Regions from separate parts of the Paenibacillus sp. plas6 genome, predicted to be linked through region 2. Evidence: a T-box and tRNA genes for the amino acid it is inferred to sense, from the RefSeq annotation. Region 2 holds a T-box; the other holds one or more tRNA genes.
What was found. A T-box is a leader RNA that pairs with one kind of tRNA and senses whether it is charged. The one in region 2 lies ahead of pheS (phenylalanine--tRNA ligase subunit alpha), so its partner is inferred to be a tRNA-Phe.
Positions count from the first base shown of each region.

Region 1 (7,728 bases), 1.8 Mb from region 2:
TGATTGATTAATGTAATAATGGCAACCTCTCCTTGACTATCTAATAGCTCTGCCATTTTATGTGCTGCTGTTTCACCTGCGTTAAAGTTGTTCGTTCCGATATACGAATAAGCTTTACTTGCAGGAGCATCCGCATCAAACATGACAACTGGAATTCCGGCATCAACCGCTTTATTAATTGCTTCATTTAGCGCAATAGGGTCCATCGACGATAAGGCGATTCCTGCCGGATTTCTCGCGATCACTTGCTCTAGCACAATAATTTGTTCCTGCACATCATATTGGGTTGAACCTTTATATTCGATAGAAACGCCTAGCAAAGACGCCGCATCCTCAAATCCTTTTAAAACGTTTTTCCAATAGTCAATGCCTGTTAAAAAGTTGACCATTACATACTTTTCATCCATGGAGCCCTTTAGTCCAACTTCACGCTCTAAACTTTCTGAATCGCTGCCTCGGATAAACATCGTATAAAAAAATGAAAACGCAACCAAAATGACAATCAGATACAGAAATAAGAGCTTCTTCATCACCATTGACCCCCAACTGTTCATTGCAATCAGTTACAATAGACACCAAATCTCCCTATTAATGAGAAGATTTATTTTTATTATATAGGTCAAAGGCAACCGCAAACAATAGGACAAGCCCCTTAATTCCTTGTTGATAATCGATACCTAAACCAATTAGCGACATTCCATTATTCATGACTCCCATTACTAAACCGCCTACAATCGAACCAATGACCGTACCGACACCGCCAGTAGCCGATGCTCCTCCGATAAATGCCGCTGCAATTGCATCCAGCTCGAAATTGACACCCGCTTTAGGAGTCGCTGCATTTAACCGTGCAGAAAATACTAGACCTGCTAAAGCTGCCAAAACACCCATATTTACAAAAACCCAAAACGTTAATTTTTTCGTTTTTACCCCAGATAACTTTGCTGCTTTTTCATTGCCGCCCAGCGCATAAATATGACGACCGATTACCGTTTTCTTCATTACAAAACTATATAGCGCAATTAAAATAAATAATAGAATAAAGATATTTGGCAAACCTTTATAAGAAGCAAAGATATAAGAAAAATAATTAATAATTGCGATTAATATTACCAGCTTAGCAATTACAACTAGCATCGGAGTTGTTTTTAATTCATATTTCTTCTCTATCGATAGTCTTCTCCATTCAAATACAATAAGCAAAATTGAAAGAAACACGCCTAAAAAAATGGTTACCAGATGTAGGCTGCCGCCATGATTAATATCCGGGATAAACCCTGTACTAATCGCACGGAACCCATCAGGAAAAGGAGCTACCGATTGTCCATTTAGTACAAGCATCGTTAACCCTCTAAACAGCAGCATACCAGCCAGCGTTACGATAAATGCAGGAATTCGTACATACGCCACCCAAAATCCTTGCCATGCCCCGACAAGCGCACCAATTATGATTGAAATAATTATAGCTAGTATAAAAGGGACTTGATAATTTACCATCATTATCGCAGACACTGCCCCGACAAATGCAGCAACTGACCCAACTGATAAGTCAATATGACCTGTAATAATAACTAATAGCATACCAATTGCCAAAATTAGAATATAGCTGTTTTGCAATACTAGATTTGTTATATTTAATGGCTTCATTAACGTACCATTCGTAATAATTTCAAACAACAGCATGATTAATATTAAAGCTACAAACATTCCATATTGTCTTATGTTGTTTTTAACAAGTGTCTTGATCGTCTCGATCATGCTCCATTCCGTCCTTTCGTCATATATTTCATGAGCAGCTCCTGAGTTGCTTCTGCTCGCGTAACTTCTCCTGTAAAGCGCCCTTCATTCATTACATAAATGCGATCGCAAATACCTAGCAGTTCTGGCAGCTCCGAGGAAATGACTAATATTCCTTTTCCTTCATTTGCAAGCTCATGAATAATCGTATAAATTTCATATTTTGCTCCGACATCAATCCCCCTTGTCGGTTCATCTAAAAACAATATATCTGGCTCTGTATAAATCCACTTGCTTAACACTACTTTTTGTTGGTTACCGCCGGACAAGTTACCTGTAATCTGATGAACGCTCGGTGTTTTGATTCTTAAACGTTGACGAAATATTTCTGCATCCTTTAGCTCCTGATGATCATTTACAATTTGATACTTGGAAATTCGCTTAAGATTGGAAAGCGTAATATTGCGCTTAATATCTTCAATTAAAATTAATCCATATTCTTTACGGTCTTCAGTTACATAAGCAATTCCTGCTTCGATTGCATCACTTATCGACTTAATCTGTAAAACTTTGCCGTCCTTCTTAATTTCTCCGCTCTTTTTAATGCCGTAGCTTTCGCCAAATATACTCATCGCAAGCTCAGTCCGTCCTGCACCCATTAAGCCTGCAACCCCAACAATTTCTCCTCTTTTTATATGAAAATTGACATTATCTATGACGATTCGTCCTGCTTGTGTAGGATGCTGTACAGTCCAATTGCGAACTTCAAAGAATGTTTCGCCGATATTCGCATGTCTTGTCGGATAACGTTGCGTTAAGTCGCGTCCAACCATCCCTTTAATAATTCGTTCCTCGGTAATTTCATCTTTATCCATATACAGCGTTTCTATCGTTTGACCATCGCGCAAGATTGTAATCGCATCTGCTACCTTCATAATTTCATTAAGCTTGTGAGATATTATGATTGAAGTTAATCCCTGCTCCTTAAACTGCAGCAACAAGTTCAGCAAGTTTTCACTATCCTCTTCGTTCAGAGCGGCAGTAGGCTCATCTAAAATAAGCAGCTTAACCTCTTTCGAAAGAGCTTTCGCAATTTCCACCAGCTGCTGCTTACCGACCCCAATTAAACCGGCTAGTGTTGTTGGATGTTCAGATAAACCAACCTTTTCTAGCAGTTTCTTTGTTTCGCGCTCAGTTTCATGCCAATTAATGATTCCCTTCTTTGCTCGTTCATTGCCTAAAAAGATATTTTCTGCAATCGATAGCAATGGAATTAGTGCCAGCTCCTGATGAATAATAACGATTCCTTTTCGCTCGCTATCTGATATATCTCTAAATTGGCAAAGCTGGCCATCAAAGAATATTTCACCTTCATAGCTTCCTGATGGATATACACCGGATAGCACCTTCATTAACGTTGATTTTCCTGCTCCATTTTCCCCCATAAGTGCATGAATCTCACCTTCACGCACCTTTAAGTTCACGTTATGAAGTGCTTTTACACCTGGAAATGTTTTCGTAATACTCCGCATTTCTAAGATTATCTTTTCCAATCGACACACTCCCATTTCTATAGAATGGATAGGAATAGAAATGACTTAGTAATACGTGATTACCAAGTCATTTTTTTACTTCACCTATAATTAAAAGTCACTTTCTGAATAATAGCCTGAATCAATCAACACTTCTTTGTAGTTTGTAATATCAACACTTACAGGTTCAAGAAGGTAAGATGGAACAACCTTCACACCGTTATCATAGGTTTCTGTATCGTTAACTGTCGCTTCTTTACCTTCTAACACAGCCTCCGCCATAGAAACTGCTACTTTAGCTAGCTCTCGAGTATCTTTGAAGATTGTAGATGTTTGTTCACCTGCAATAATCGATTTTATAGATGCAAGCTCTGCGTCTTGACCTGTAATGATTGGCATAGGCTTATCTGCTGAACCATAGCCAACTCCTTTAAGTGAAGAAATAATACCGATACTAATGCCGTCATATGGAGAAAGTACAGCATGTACGAGATCCGTTGTGTAGTTTGCGCTTAGCAAGTTATCCATGCGCGCTTGTGCAGTTGCACCATCCCAACGAAGAGTTGCAACTTGCTCCATTTGTGTTTGACCGCTCTTTACAACTAATTTACCGCTGTCGATATACGGTTGTAGTACACTCATAGCTCCATTAAAGAAGAAGTATGCGTTGTTATCATCAGGTGAGCCAGCAAATAGCTCAATATTAAATGGTCCTTTCCCTTCTTTTAAACCAAGCTTTTCTTCAATATAGCTTGCTTGTAACACGCCAACCTTAAAATTATCGAACGTTGCATAGTAGCTAATATGAGGAGTATTACGAATTAAACGGTCGTAGGAAATTACTGCAATCTTTTCATCTGCTGCTTTTTGTAATACTTCTGTTAAGGATTCACCGTCAATCGCTGCAATAACTAATACGTCTACTCCTTTCGTAATCATGTTTTCAATCTGTGAGACTTGGTTTTCAATAACATCCTCTGCGTATTGCAAGTCAACCTTGTAGCCGAGTTCTTCAAATTTCTTCTTCATATTGTCTCCGTCAGCAACCCAGCGTTCAGAAGATTTCGTTGGCATCGCAATACCAACACTCCCCTTACCGCTGCTTCCGCTTGAGGAACAAGCAGCAAGTACTACAGTCAGTAAAGTAACAATCATCATTACGGCTATTTTTTTCATTTTGTAACCCCTTTCAATTTATCGTTACACTAATAGTGTAGTTTCCAAAGGTTTACATGTCTTTCCAATAAATTAGCTAATATTTATAATTTTTTAACGTGCATAAAATGAAAAAGAGTGGCTTGAAACAAGTTTGCTTCAAGCCACTCTACCGTTATTATTAAGTTTACAGATTAGCATGATCAATAGTATTTAAAACAAAAAAAGAGAGTTACCTCTCTAGTTTGTAAAAAATGGTGAGCCATGAAGGACTCGAACCTTCGACACCCTGATTAAAAGTCAGGTGCTCTACCAACTGAGCTAATGGCTCTCAATTAAGAGAAAATGGTGGAGGCTGATGGATTCGAACCACCGAACTCGTAAGAGAACAGATTTACAGTCTGCTGCGTTTGGCCACTTCGCTAAGCCTCCACAAATTAGTGGTGGCTCGGGACGGAATCGAACCGCCGACACGAGGATTTTCAGTCCTCTGCTCTACCGACTGAGCTACCGAGCCACATTTTTATAATTTTTTTGCATTAAAATGGCGGAGCTGACGAGATTCGAACTCGCGTTCTCCTGCGTGACAGGCAGGCATGTTAGGCCTCTACACCACAGCTCCGCATTAATGGTGGAGGATGACGGGATCGAACCGCCGACCCTCTGCTTGTAAGGCAGATGCTCTCCCAGCTGAGCTAATCCTCCATATGGTAGCGGCGAAGGGGATCGAACCCCCGACCTCACGGGTATGAACCGTACGCTCTAGCCAGCTGAGCTACACCGCCACATTTTTTCGACTTGTCCATATTACTGAATAATCATGGACTTGTCAATAGTTTTACTTACAATAATGTAAGTTTTATATTGAAGGTTTGCACCTTCAAAACTGGATAGAAAGTTTCTCATCTTACGAATCATTTAGGATAAGCCCTCGACCGATTAGTACTGGTCAGCTCCATGCATTGCTGCACTTCCACCCCCAGCCTATCTACCTCGTCGTCTTCAAGGGGTCTTACTACTTGGGAAATCTCATCTTGAGGGGGGCTTCACGCTTAGATGCTTTCAGCGCTTATCCCTTCCGTACTTGGCTACCCAGCGGTGCTTCTGGCGAAACAACTGGTACACCAGCGGTACGTCCATCCCGGTCCTCTCGTACTAAGGACAGCTCCTCTCAAATTTCCTACGCCCGCGACAGATAGGGACCGAACTGTCTCACGACGTTCTGAACCCAGCTCGCGTACCGCTTTAATGGGCGAACAGCCCAACCCTTGGGACCTACTTCAGCCCCAGGATGCGATGAGCCGACATCGAGGTGCCAAACCTCCCCGTCGATGTGGACTCTTGGGGGAGATAAGCCTGTTATCCCCAGGGTAGCTTTTATCCGTTGAGCGATGGCCCTTCCATTCGGTACCACCGGATCACTAAGCCCGACTTTCGTCCCTGCTCGACTTGTGGGTCTCGCAGTCAAGCTCCCTTCTGCCTTTACACTCTTCGAATGATTTCCAACCATTCTGAGGGAACCTTTGGGCGCCTCCGTTACGCTTTAGGAGGCGACCGCCCCAGTCAAACTGCCCACCTGACACGGTCCCTTCGCCCGATTCAGGGCGACAGGTTAGAACTCCGATACGATCAGGGTGGTATCCCAACGGCGCCTCCACACAAGCTGGCGCTCATGCTTCCTAGGCTCCCACCTATCCTGTACAGATCGTACCAAAGTCCAATATCAAGCTGCAGTAAAGCTCCATGGGGTCTTTCCGTCTTGTCGCGGGTAACCTGCATCTTCACAGGTATTAAAATTTCACCGGATCTCTCGTTGAGACAGCGCCCAATTCGTTACGCCATTCGTGCGGGTCAGAATTTACCTGACAAGGAATTTCGCTACCTTAGGACCGTTATAGTTACGGCCGCCGTTTACTGGGGCTTCGGTTCATAGCTTCGGCTTACGCCTAACCATTCCCCTTAACCTTCCAGCACCGGGCAGGCGTCAGCCCGTATACGTCGTCTTACGACTTTGCACAGACCTGTGTTTTTGCTAAACAGTCGATTGGGCCTTTTCACTGCGGCCCCCTCGGGCTATTCACCCTACCGGGGCACCCCTTCTCCCGAAGTTACGGGGTCATTTTGCCGAGTTCCTTAACGAGAGTTCTTCCGCGCGCCTTAGCATGCTCTGCTCGCCTACCTGTGTCGGTTTGCGGTACGGGCACCTTCGTCTCACTAGAGGCTTTTCTTGGCAGCCTGAACTCATGACCTTCGCTACTGCAATTTTCGCTCCCCATCACAGCCCAGCCTTTCGATGAGCGGATTTGCCTACTCACCAGCCTCACTGCTTGGACGGACATCCATCAGTCCGCGTCACTATCCTTCTGCGTCACCCCTTCGCTCAAACAACTACGGTGGTACAGGAATTTCAACCTGTTGTCCTTCCACTACGCCTTTCGGCCTCGCGTTAGGTCCCGACTTACCCTGAGTGGACGAGCCTTCCTCAGGAACCCTTAGGCTTACGGCGGATAGGATTCTCACCTATCTTTTCGTTACTCATACCGGCATTCTCACTTGAATACAGTCCACCACTCCTTACGGTATGACTTCAACCCGTATTCAACGCTCCCCTACCCAATTCGTAGGCTTCACTTCAACTTCGATGGTTTGTGTTTAGCTGAAGAACATACATTTAGTCGAATTCTTGAACAACCTTAGCGGTTGATTTCGACGAATGTTAATCGTCGCTAAACACTTCTTCAAAGAAGAAGTGAAACCTACGACTTGCCATAGCTTCGGCGGTGTGTTTAGCCCCGTTACATTTTCGGCGCAGAGTCACTCGACCAGTGAGCTATTACGCACTCTTTAAATGGTGGCTGCTTCTAAGCCAACATCCTGGTTGTCTGTGCAACTCCACATCCTTTCCCACTTAACACACACTTGGGGGCCTTAGCTGATGATCTGGGCTGTTTCCCTCTTGACAATGGATCTTAGCACTCACTGTCTGACTCCTGGATATATATCAATGGCATTCGGAGTTTGACTAGACTTGGTAACCCTCGCGGGCCCCGCACCCAATCAGTGCTCTACCTCCATGATACTCGACTCCAAGGCTAGCCCTAAAGCTATTTCGGGGAGAACCAGCTATCTCCGAGTTCGATTGGAATTTCTCCGCTACCCCCACCTCATCCCCGCACTTTTCAACGTGCGTGGGTTCGGGCCTCCAGTGCGTGTTACCGCACCTTCACCCTGGACAGGGGTAGATCACACGGTTTCGGGTCTACGCCTGCATACTTTTTCGCCCTATTCAGACTCGCTTTCGCTG
Region 1 covers NZ_CM170151.1:1,724,561-1,732,288, forward strand. Annotated here, with positions in the region: gene AC2TDL_RS07650 (substrate-binding domain-containing protein) at 1-530, opposite strand, end outside; gene mmsB (multiple monosaccharide ABC transporter permease) at 589-1,755, opposite strand; gene mmsA (multiple monosaccharide ABC transporter ATP-binding protein) at 1,755-3,290, opposite strand; gene chvE (multiple monosaccharide ABC transporter substrate-binding protein) at 3,381-4,445, opposite strand; tRNA gene AC2TDL_RS07670 (tRNA-Lys) at 4,680-4,755, opposite strand; tRNA gene AC2TDL_RS07675 (tRNA-Tyr) at 4,771-4,856, opposite strand; tRNA gene AC2TDL_RS07680 (tRNA-Phe) at 4,866-4,941, opposite strand; tRNA gene AC2TDL_RS07685 (tRNA-Asp) at 4,970-5,046, opposite strand; tRNA gene AC2TDL_RS07690 (tRNA-Val) at 5,054-5,129, opposite strand; tRNA gene AC2TDL_RS07695 (tRNA-Met) at 5,133-5,209, opposite strand; rRNA gene AC2TDL_RS07700 (23S ribosomal RNA) at 5,344-7,728, opposite strand, start outside.
Region 1: it has a tRNA-Phe gene. The T-box ahead of pheS (phenylalanine--tRNA ligase subunit alpha) is inferred to sense a tRNA for this amino acid. The anticodon was not compared.

Region 2 (7,728 bases):
TTGCTGTTGAAGCTTAAGCTCTGCAATAGCAGATGCTAATTCAGCTTGATGCTTTTCTTCAAGCTCCTGCTGAGCTATTTCAAGCAAAGTACTATGCTCGCTCTCTAATGTCAAACGTAGTCGCTCAAGCTCCTCCGCATGCTTTGCTTGAAGCTGTTCTTTAAGCTGATTAATCTCCTCTTCATGTTGAACAATTAATTGCTTGTGCGTTTCTTCTAATTGCGTTAATGCACGTGAAGCCTCATTAAGTTCAGAACGTAAAGCTTCCTCTTGCTCTAAAGCAAGTAAAATTTGTTCATCAGCTTGTGATAAACGCAATTCAAAACGTTCAGTCGATTCCGTTAATTGCGCCTTTATCGCTAAAATTTGCTGCTCGAGCTCATCCTTCTCGGCAGCCCATCGTTGCTGCTCCTCCGCATACAATGCTGCTGACTGCTCCTGCTGCAAACGAAGTTCCTCTAATGCAGATGCATGCTCATCTTGCAATTGCTGAAGTTGTTGCTCGGTTTGCTGCTTTAATAATTCTAATTGCTCATTATGAGCGTTCTCTTGCTCGGCTAATCGCTGCTCGGCAAGCTGCAGCTGCTCCTGCAATTTCTCTCGTTCGGCAGCATATTGCTGTTCTAATTCTAATTTTTCATTAATAATTGCCTCATAATCCGTTTTTTGCTTTGCTAACTCGGCTTCAAATTTACTTTTTTGATTAACTAAAGCTAGTCGTTTATCATCTTCAAATAGCTTTTGTTGCTTGGCAAGCTGTTGTTGATGCTCTGCTTTAAGCTCCACAATGCTTTGCTCTAAAGCATGCTGAAGTTTTGCCGATTGCTCAATAATCGTTTGCAGCTCGGCAGCATGTGATTGGATAAGCTGTTCCCGTTCTACTACCTGATCAGCAACAAGCTTCTCTCTCTCACGCTCAAACTGCTGTGCTTGTTCTTCTAATTGAAGTTTTAATGCTCCTGTTTCCTGTGCTAATTGCTCTTTATATAAACCTTCAAGCTGCTCAAGCTCCTGCGCCATTTGCTGCTTATATTGCTCATATTGTGCGTAAAGCTCTTGAAGTTTTCCCTTTTCAATTTGTAACTGTTCTTCTGTTTTATGCAAACGAGCTTCCTCAGCCTGCAATCTGCTGTTTTCACGTCGTAAGCGATAAGCCTCTTCTGTAATTTGAACAGCGGCAAGCACTGCTAATCTATGAGTATCAAGAATGGGATAGCTTTTAGCAAGCTTATGCATGCTTTCATCAATCGAGGCTGCGATTGATTTCATATATTCTACATTTGAATGTCCTTTTAGTTTATACTGGCTACCATATATATCAACGGTTACTACGATGTTATCTGTATTCACCTATATACCTCCCATTCCTTCTGTTTAACACTAGGTGCACGACAAAAAAAGCCACACCGAAGTTTCTAAGAAACTAATTCGATGTGGCTTAAAGAGTTTCCTGCCTACTTGCGCAATTCTGCTTTAAAAGATTCCTCTAATGTAGCAACAACTGACTCATGTAAAGTAGTAACTTCTTCATCAGTTAGCGTGCGTTCTTTATGACGGTAAACTAACGAAATTGCAACGCTCTTCTTATCTGCACCAAGACGTTCACCAGTATATACATCAAATACTTGAACAGACTCAAGCAATTCTCCGGCAGCTTGTTTAATTGCTGACAGCATATCTCCTGCTTGAATTTCCTTAGCAACAACAACTGCTATATCTCGTGTAATGGCTGGGTAACGAGGTAGCGTTTTATATACGATATCACTGCTTGCATATTCATATAGCGGAGCAAGTTCAAATTCAATTACGTAAGTGTCCTGCAAATCAGCAGCACGCTGCACTTCAGGATGCAATTGGCCTACATAACCTAGAAGTTGCTTTTGCTCATTAACATTTAGCATAATTGCTGCAGTACGACCTGGATGGAAAGATTCAGGTTGAGCTGCTTCAAAGCTAATATAGTCGCTAACTCCAAGCGCTGCAGCAATGGTTTCAACAACGCCTTTAGCATCATAGAAATCGTAAGAAACTGCTTTTTGATTCCAGCTAGCAGATAAACGTTCTCCAGTAAGCAATGCTGCAAAACGATGCTTTTCTTTTGGTAATTCTGTTAGCACAGCTTCGTTTGTATGGAACACCGAACCAATTTCGAATAATGCAAGCGATTCATTTTTACGGTTACGATTATAGGTTGCAATATCAATAAGTTGTGCGATAAGTGTTGTTCTTAGTACACTGCGCTCCTCACTCATTGGCATAAGCAGCTTAATCGCCTGCGTATTTGGCGCCAGCTCTGGGAACATTGTTGTATGCTTCGCACTTGTGAAGGAGTAGCTAATTACTTCTAGCATTCCGGAGTCAGAAAGACGTTTGCGCAGCTCACGACGAATCGCTTGTGGCTTCGTTAATGCTCCAGGAATGATTTCCCCATGAATTGGTGTTGTTGGGATATTGTCATAGCCATAGATACGAGCAATTTCCTCAATGATGTCAACAGCATACTGTAAGTCACCACGACGGGTAGGAGCTTCAACTGTATACAAATCGCCTGCTTGAACCTCATATGGGAATCCTAAGCGAGAGAAGATCGTTTGAACTTCTATGCTGGACAAGCTAGTTCCAAGTACAGCATTAATTTTCTCTAGTGAAACTTGTATTCTTTTCGCTTCACCAGGTGAAACCACTTGTTCCACAATTCCATCCAATACTAAACCTTCACCAAGCTCAGCGATTAGCGCAGCAGCTCGATTTAGTGCAGGGATGACACGATTTGGATCCACTTCCTTTTCAAAGCGCAAGCTAGATTCTGAACGAAGTCCCAGCTCACGAGAAGTTTTACGAACGGATGAACCTGCGAAGCGTGCAGATTCCAAAATAATATTTACAGTTTCTGGTGTAACCTCAGTGCTAGCTCCGCCCATAACCCCAGCTAGTGCAATAGGTGAGCTTTGGTCTGCAATAACTAGCATATGCGGCTCAAGCTTGCGTTCTTGATCGTCTAAAGTTACAAGCGTTTCTCCTGGTTTAGCTGAGCGAACAACAATGTTGCCGCCAGGAATTTTATCGCCATCAAATGCATGAAGCGGTTGACCATACTCCAGCATTACATAGTTCGTAACGTCAACGATATTGTTAATCGGACGAATTCCCGCTGCAATTAGTTTATTTTGCAGCCAAAGCGGTGAAGGTGCCACCTTAACCCCTTTTATATAACGGGCAGAATAATGACTGCACAGCTCTTTATTTTCAATTGAAACGGTAATTTTGTCACTTGCTTTCTCTGGTGTATCAGCAATAAATACTTCAGGAAGATTTACTTCGCGACCAGTAAGTGCCGCAACCTCGTAGGCTACGCCTAGCATGCTAAGCGCATCAGAACGGTTAGGTGTTAAATCTAATTCTAGCACCTCGTCGTCAAGATCTAGCACTTGCTCAATTGGTGTACCTAGTTCAAGTGTAGAAGGAAGCACCAAAATGCCCTCTTGTTGCTCCTTAGGCAATAATTTATCGTTTAACCCTAGTTCTTTCGCAGAACAAATCATCCCTTGGGATTCAACACCGCGCAATTTAGCTTTTTTAATTTTGAAATCACCAGGCAACTTAGCGCCAATAACTGCTACTGGTACATGCTGACCTGCTGCTACATTTGGTGCGCCGCAAACGATTTGCAACTCTTCGCCTGTGCCAACATCGACTTTACAAACATTAAGCTTATCTGCATCAGGATGTTTTTCTTTATGCTTTACATAGCCAACAACTACCCCTGATACTCCTTTATTTCTAGCCTCTACAATATCAATTTCAATACCGCCTCTAGTCATCTTTTCAGCTAGTTCGGCAGCTGAAATACCAGACAAATCAACATATTGTTGAAGCCATTTATATGAAACCTTCATTGATCTTCTTCCCTTCTAAAACTATTCTAGCTCTAAAGCTGCTACTTGCAGAAACAACCGTTAACTCACATTCGTGCAAACTGATTGAGGAAGCGAGTATCGTTCGTGTAGAAATGACGAATATCATCAATTCCGTACTTAAGCAATGCAATCCGTTCAATACCCATACCAAATGCGAAGCCAGTTACTTCCTCCGGATCATATCCGCCCATTTCAAGTACGCGCGGATGAACCATACCACAGCCTAAAATTTCTAGCCAGCCTGTGCCTTTACACATACGACAGCCGCAGCCACCACATTGTGCACAAGTGACATCGACCTCTGCACTAGGCTCAGTAAATGGGAAAAAGCTAGGACGAAGACGAATTTGTGTATTCTCGCCAAACATTTGCTGAGCAAATTGCAGCAACGTGCCTTTCAAATCGCTCATTCTAACATTTTTGCCGACAACGAGACCTTCCACTTGATTAAATTGGAATGAATGCGTTGCATCATCATCGTCACGACGATATACTTTACCAGGGCAAATTACACGAATTGGTGTTTTACCGTGATGTGCTTGCATTGTACGAACTTGTACTGGCGAAGTTTGCGTACGCATTAAAATTTCTTCAGTAATATAGAAGGTATCCTGCATATCACGTGCAGGGTGATCTTTTGGCAAATTCAATGCCTCGAAATTATAGAAATCCGTTTCTACCTCTGGACCTTCTGCAACAGAATAGCCTAGACCAACGAAAATATCTTCTATTTCTTGCGCTACTTTGTTAAGCGGATGAATAGCACCTGTTGCAAGCTTGCGGCCTGGTAGCGTAACATCGACCGTTTCTTCACGTAGTCGCTTATTCGTTTCTTCAGCTTGAATTTGTGCTTGCTTTTGCTCAATTACTTCTTCAATTGCAGCGCGCACTTCATTAACAACTTGACCAATAACAGGTCTTTCTTCAGCGCTTAGTGCACCCATACCGCGCAGCACTTCAGTTAGAGCACCTTTTTTACCAAGGTACTTTACACGCAGCTCTTGCAGTGCTGAGGCATCTTGAATATTGCTTAATGCCGCGAGCGCTTCTGCGCGCAATGCTTCCAATTTTTCTTTCATTACATTCGCCTCCATTAAATCTACCTTACAGCTATTAATTGGTAAAAGGGACATCAAAGTCCGCTTGTAAACCTCATTCCAATCAAAGTTTAAAAAGCAGGGCTTTCAGGTCCGAGCAGTTTGCTCGCTAGTTAGAAAGCGAGTAGCGCAGCGTAGGCTATTTCTACGTGAGCAACGGAGCTTTCGCTAGCGTGCGAAATGCGACGTCGAATTATCTTCAGTGAAAATCCTTCGGCATCAAAGTCCGCTTTTTAAACCTCATTGCACAAAAAAAGGTTATTTCTATCCCCCAAGGGACGGAAATAACCGTGGTACCACCCTAATTCAGCCGAGTTATTGAATTCTTAGCATGTAAAACCTGTTCTCGACTCTCAGACCCCTGTATCGTAGGGAATACGTGATGCTCTACTGCTTTTACTGGGTAAAAGGTTCAAGCTCATGCTCCGGAGTGAATTTCGGCAAGCCTAAGCTATAAAGCAGCTCTCAATCTCTGACTGCTTCTCCCTGTATAGTGGAATTGCGTACTTGTCTCCTTCAACGCATTACATCTGAAATTGTAAAGTATGATTTATATTATATGCAAAAGCTACCTTTCACGCAACCTTCGAATGGGAAATGATACTTAAGACAACAGCCTGTGTTAATTGTCGAACTCCAAACTAAATTGTCTTTCTCTGCCATCAGTAAACGTAATAGTAACCTCTGCCTGCCACTTGCCTGGATAAGGTAAGGTCAGCCCAGCTAACGTGTAACGAGATTCATTAAAGCCAGGAAATTCAAAATCATCGTCTAGTTGTGCTGCTTCTAGCTGGAAAACTCTTGGAACTGCCTTTTGCTTTTCAAGAGCTTGCAAACTAAGCTCTACTGACTCGATTTCTCCTTCCTCCTTAAGCGTCCATAAGCTTAAACTTACGTCGTTTGGACCTGGAGCATTAGGATATAGTTTAATCGTGTAATGCAATTCTTCACCCATTTGATGATAATTCAGTGCTTTTTCTCCGCTTGGCATTGGGCTAAGCATGCCAATTAATGCTGCAAAGGCGATAACAACAAGCAGTACTGCAAATTCCATCAATATCGGACGAAGTAGTTGAGCTTTGTTTGTTTGCTCCCTCTGATTAGCCGCATAATGAGTCAGTTTATTTTTCGCCTTATAACCTAACCAAAGCGCTAATAACACAGCAGCTATTTTCAGTATTAATATAATTCCCCAGCTCGTATACAATAAGTAATACCAGCTAGGTAAAATATTTAATGCCATAATCAAGCCACTCGCACTGACAATAGCGATAGTTAACCAAAGCAGCTTAGCATAATTTTTTAAAAAGCTAATCGCCGCTTCCTTACTTTCTCGCGAGTGCCAACAAAAACTAATTACTCCGCCAACCCAAATCGAAACAGCGGAAAGATGAACAAAATCAAATAAAACTAAAACACTATTTCCAGCTGCATGCCCGTTAAAGCTTTCAGCTAGCAGCATAGCTAACACAAGCACAATCCGTGCCATAAAGTATTTACTGCTTAGCAGTGAAAACAGCAAGCTCGATACAAATAGTGCTAACCATGCTCTTCCTGTTGCTTCCTCTAACAGCATCGAGATAAGCTGATTAAGCTCGGGTTCAAGTTGCTGTGTCCAGCTAATGATTTGCACGAAGATTGCAAGTACAATCACAAGCAACAGAACGTTTGCTAACTGCTTCATACCTTTATGTAATCGTTCTTGCCGCTGTAGGCTAACCGTCGAAGGAACAAAGCTGTTAACTAGCACATCTCCGGAAATTACGATAAGCAATAAGTAAACAAGCAGTTTTATACAATATATCAAAATATCCATCACTTTACACTTCCTTTGCTTTCACTGTCATCGACAATTACATAAAATGTAGTATGATGATTATAATGCAACAAGATATTACTTTCTTCTTAACGGCAACAGTCTGCGCTCTAAAATGTTTAGATCATCCTTCCATGAGTATCTTTAAAGCGCATACGTACATCATAATTATGTATTAGTTCGAAAAAATGATTAAGGAGATGAATACTTTTGGGCAGACAAACAAGTGCAATCGTTGAACAATCTTTACGTGTATTATTAGCAAACACTTCTATCTTACCACAATTAACTGGTACGAAACGAGAGCAAGCGTTCCAATCCTTAGGAGCAATTTTATCTACTCCTAACAAAACTCATAAAGCATTTTTACGAATTACGCTCGATAGCGGTGTCGTTGTGCGCATTCCAGCCTATCGTATCCAACATAATGACGCCTTAGGGCCATACAAGGGCGGCATTCGTTTTCATGAGTCGGTAAATGAGGATGAAGTAACTAACCTCGCTGCACTAATGACTTTGAAAAATGCATTGCATAACGTTCCATTCGGCGGAGCAAAAGGCGGAGTAGGCATTAACCCGCGGCAATATTCAGAGCGTGAGCTTTATCAAATTTGTAAAAAATATGTGCAATATTTTTCTGATATTTTAGGTCCCGATAAAGATATTCCTGCTCCTGATATGGGCACAGGCGAACGAGAAATGGATTGGATGACCGCTGAATATAAAAGCACGCATCCAGGTCAACCTTACTTAGGAAGCTTCACAGGAAAAAGCATCGCATTTGGCGGCTCGCTTGGCAGACGTGAAGCAACGGGTAAAGGGGTCTATTTTGTACTGAAATATTTACTGAACAATTATGTAAGCACGCATCTATCTCAGCTAAAAGCACTAAACAATC
Region 2 covers NZ_CM170151.1:3,573,938-3,581,665, reverse strand. Annotated here, with positions in the region: gene AC2TDL_RS15725 (hypothetical protein) at 1-1,350, opposite strand, end outside; gene pheT (phenylalanine--tRNA ligase subunit beta) at 1,455-3,896, opposite strand; gene pheS (phenylalanine--tRNA ligase subunit alpha) at 3,962-4,996, opposite strand; T-box leader at 5,286-5,543, opposite strand; gene AC2TDL_RS15710 (copper resistance D family protein) at 5,637-6,830, opposite strand; gene AC2TDL_RS15705 (Glu/Leu/Phe/Val family dehydrogenase) at 7,041-7,728, shown strand, end outside.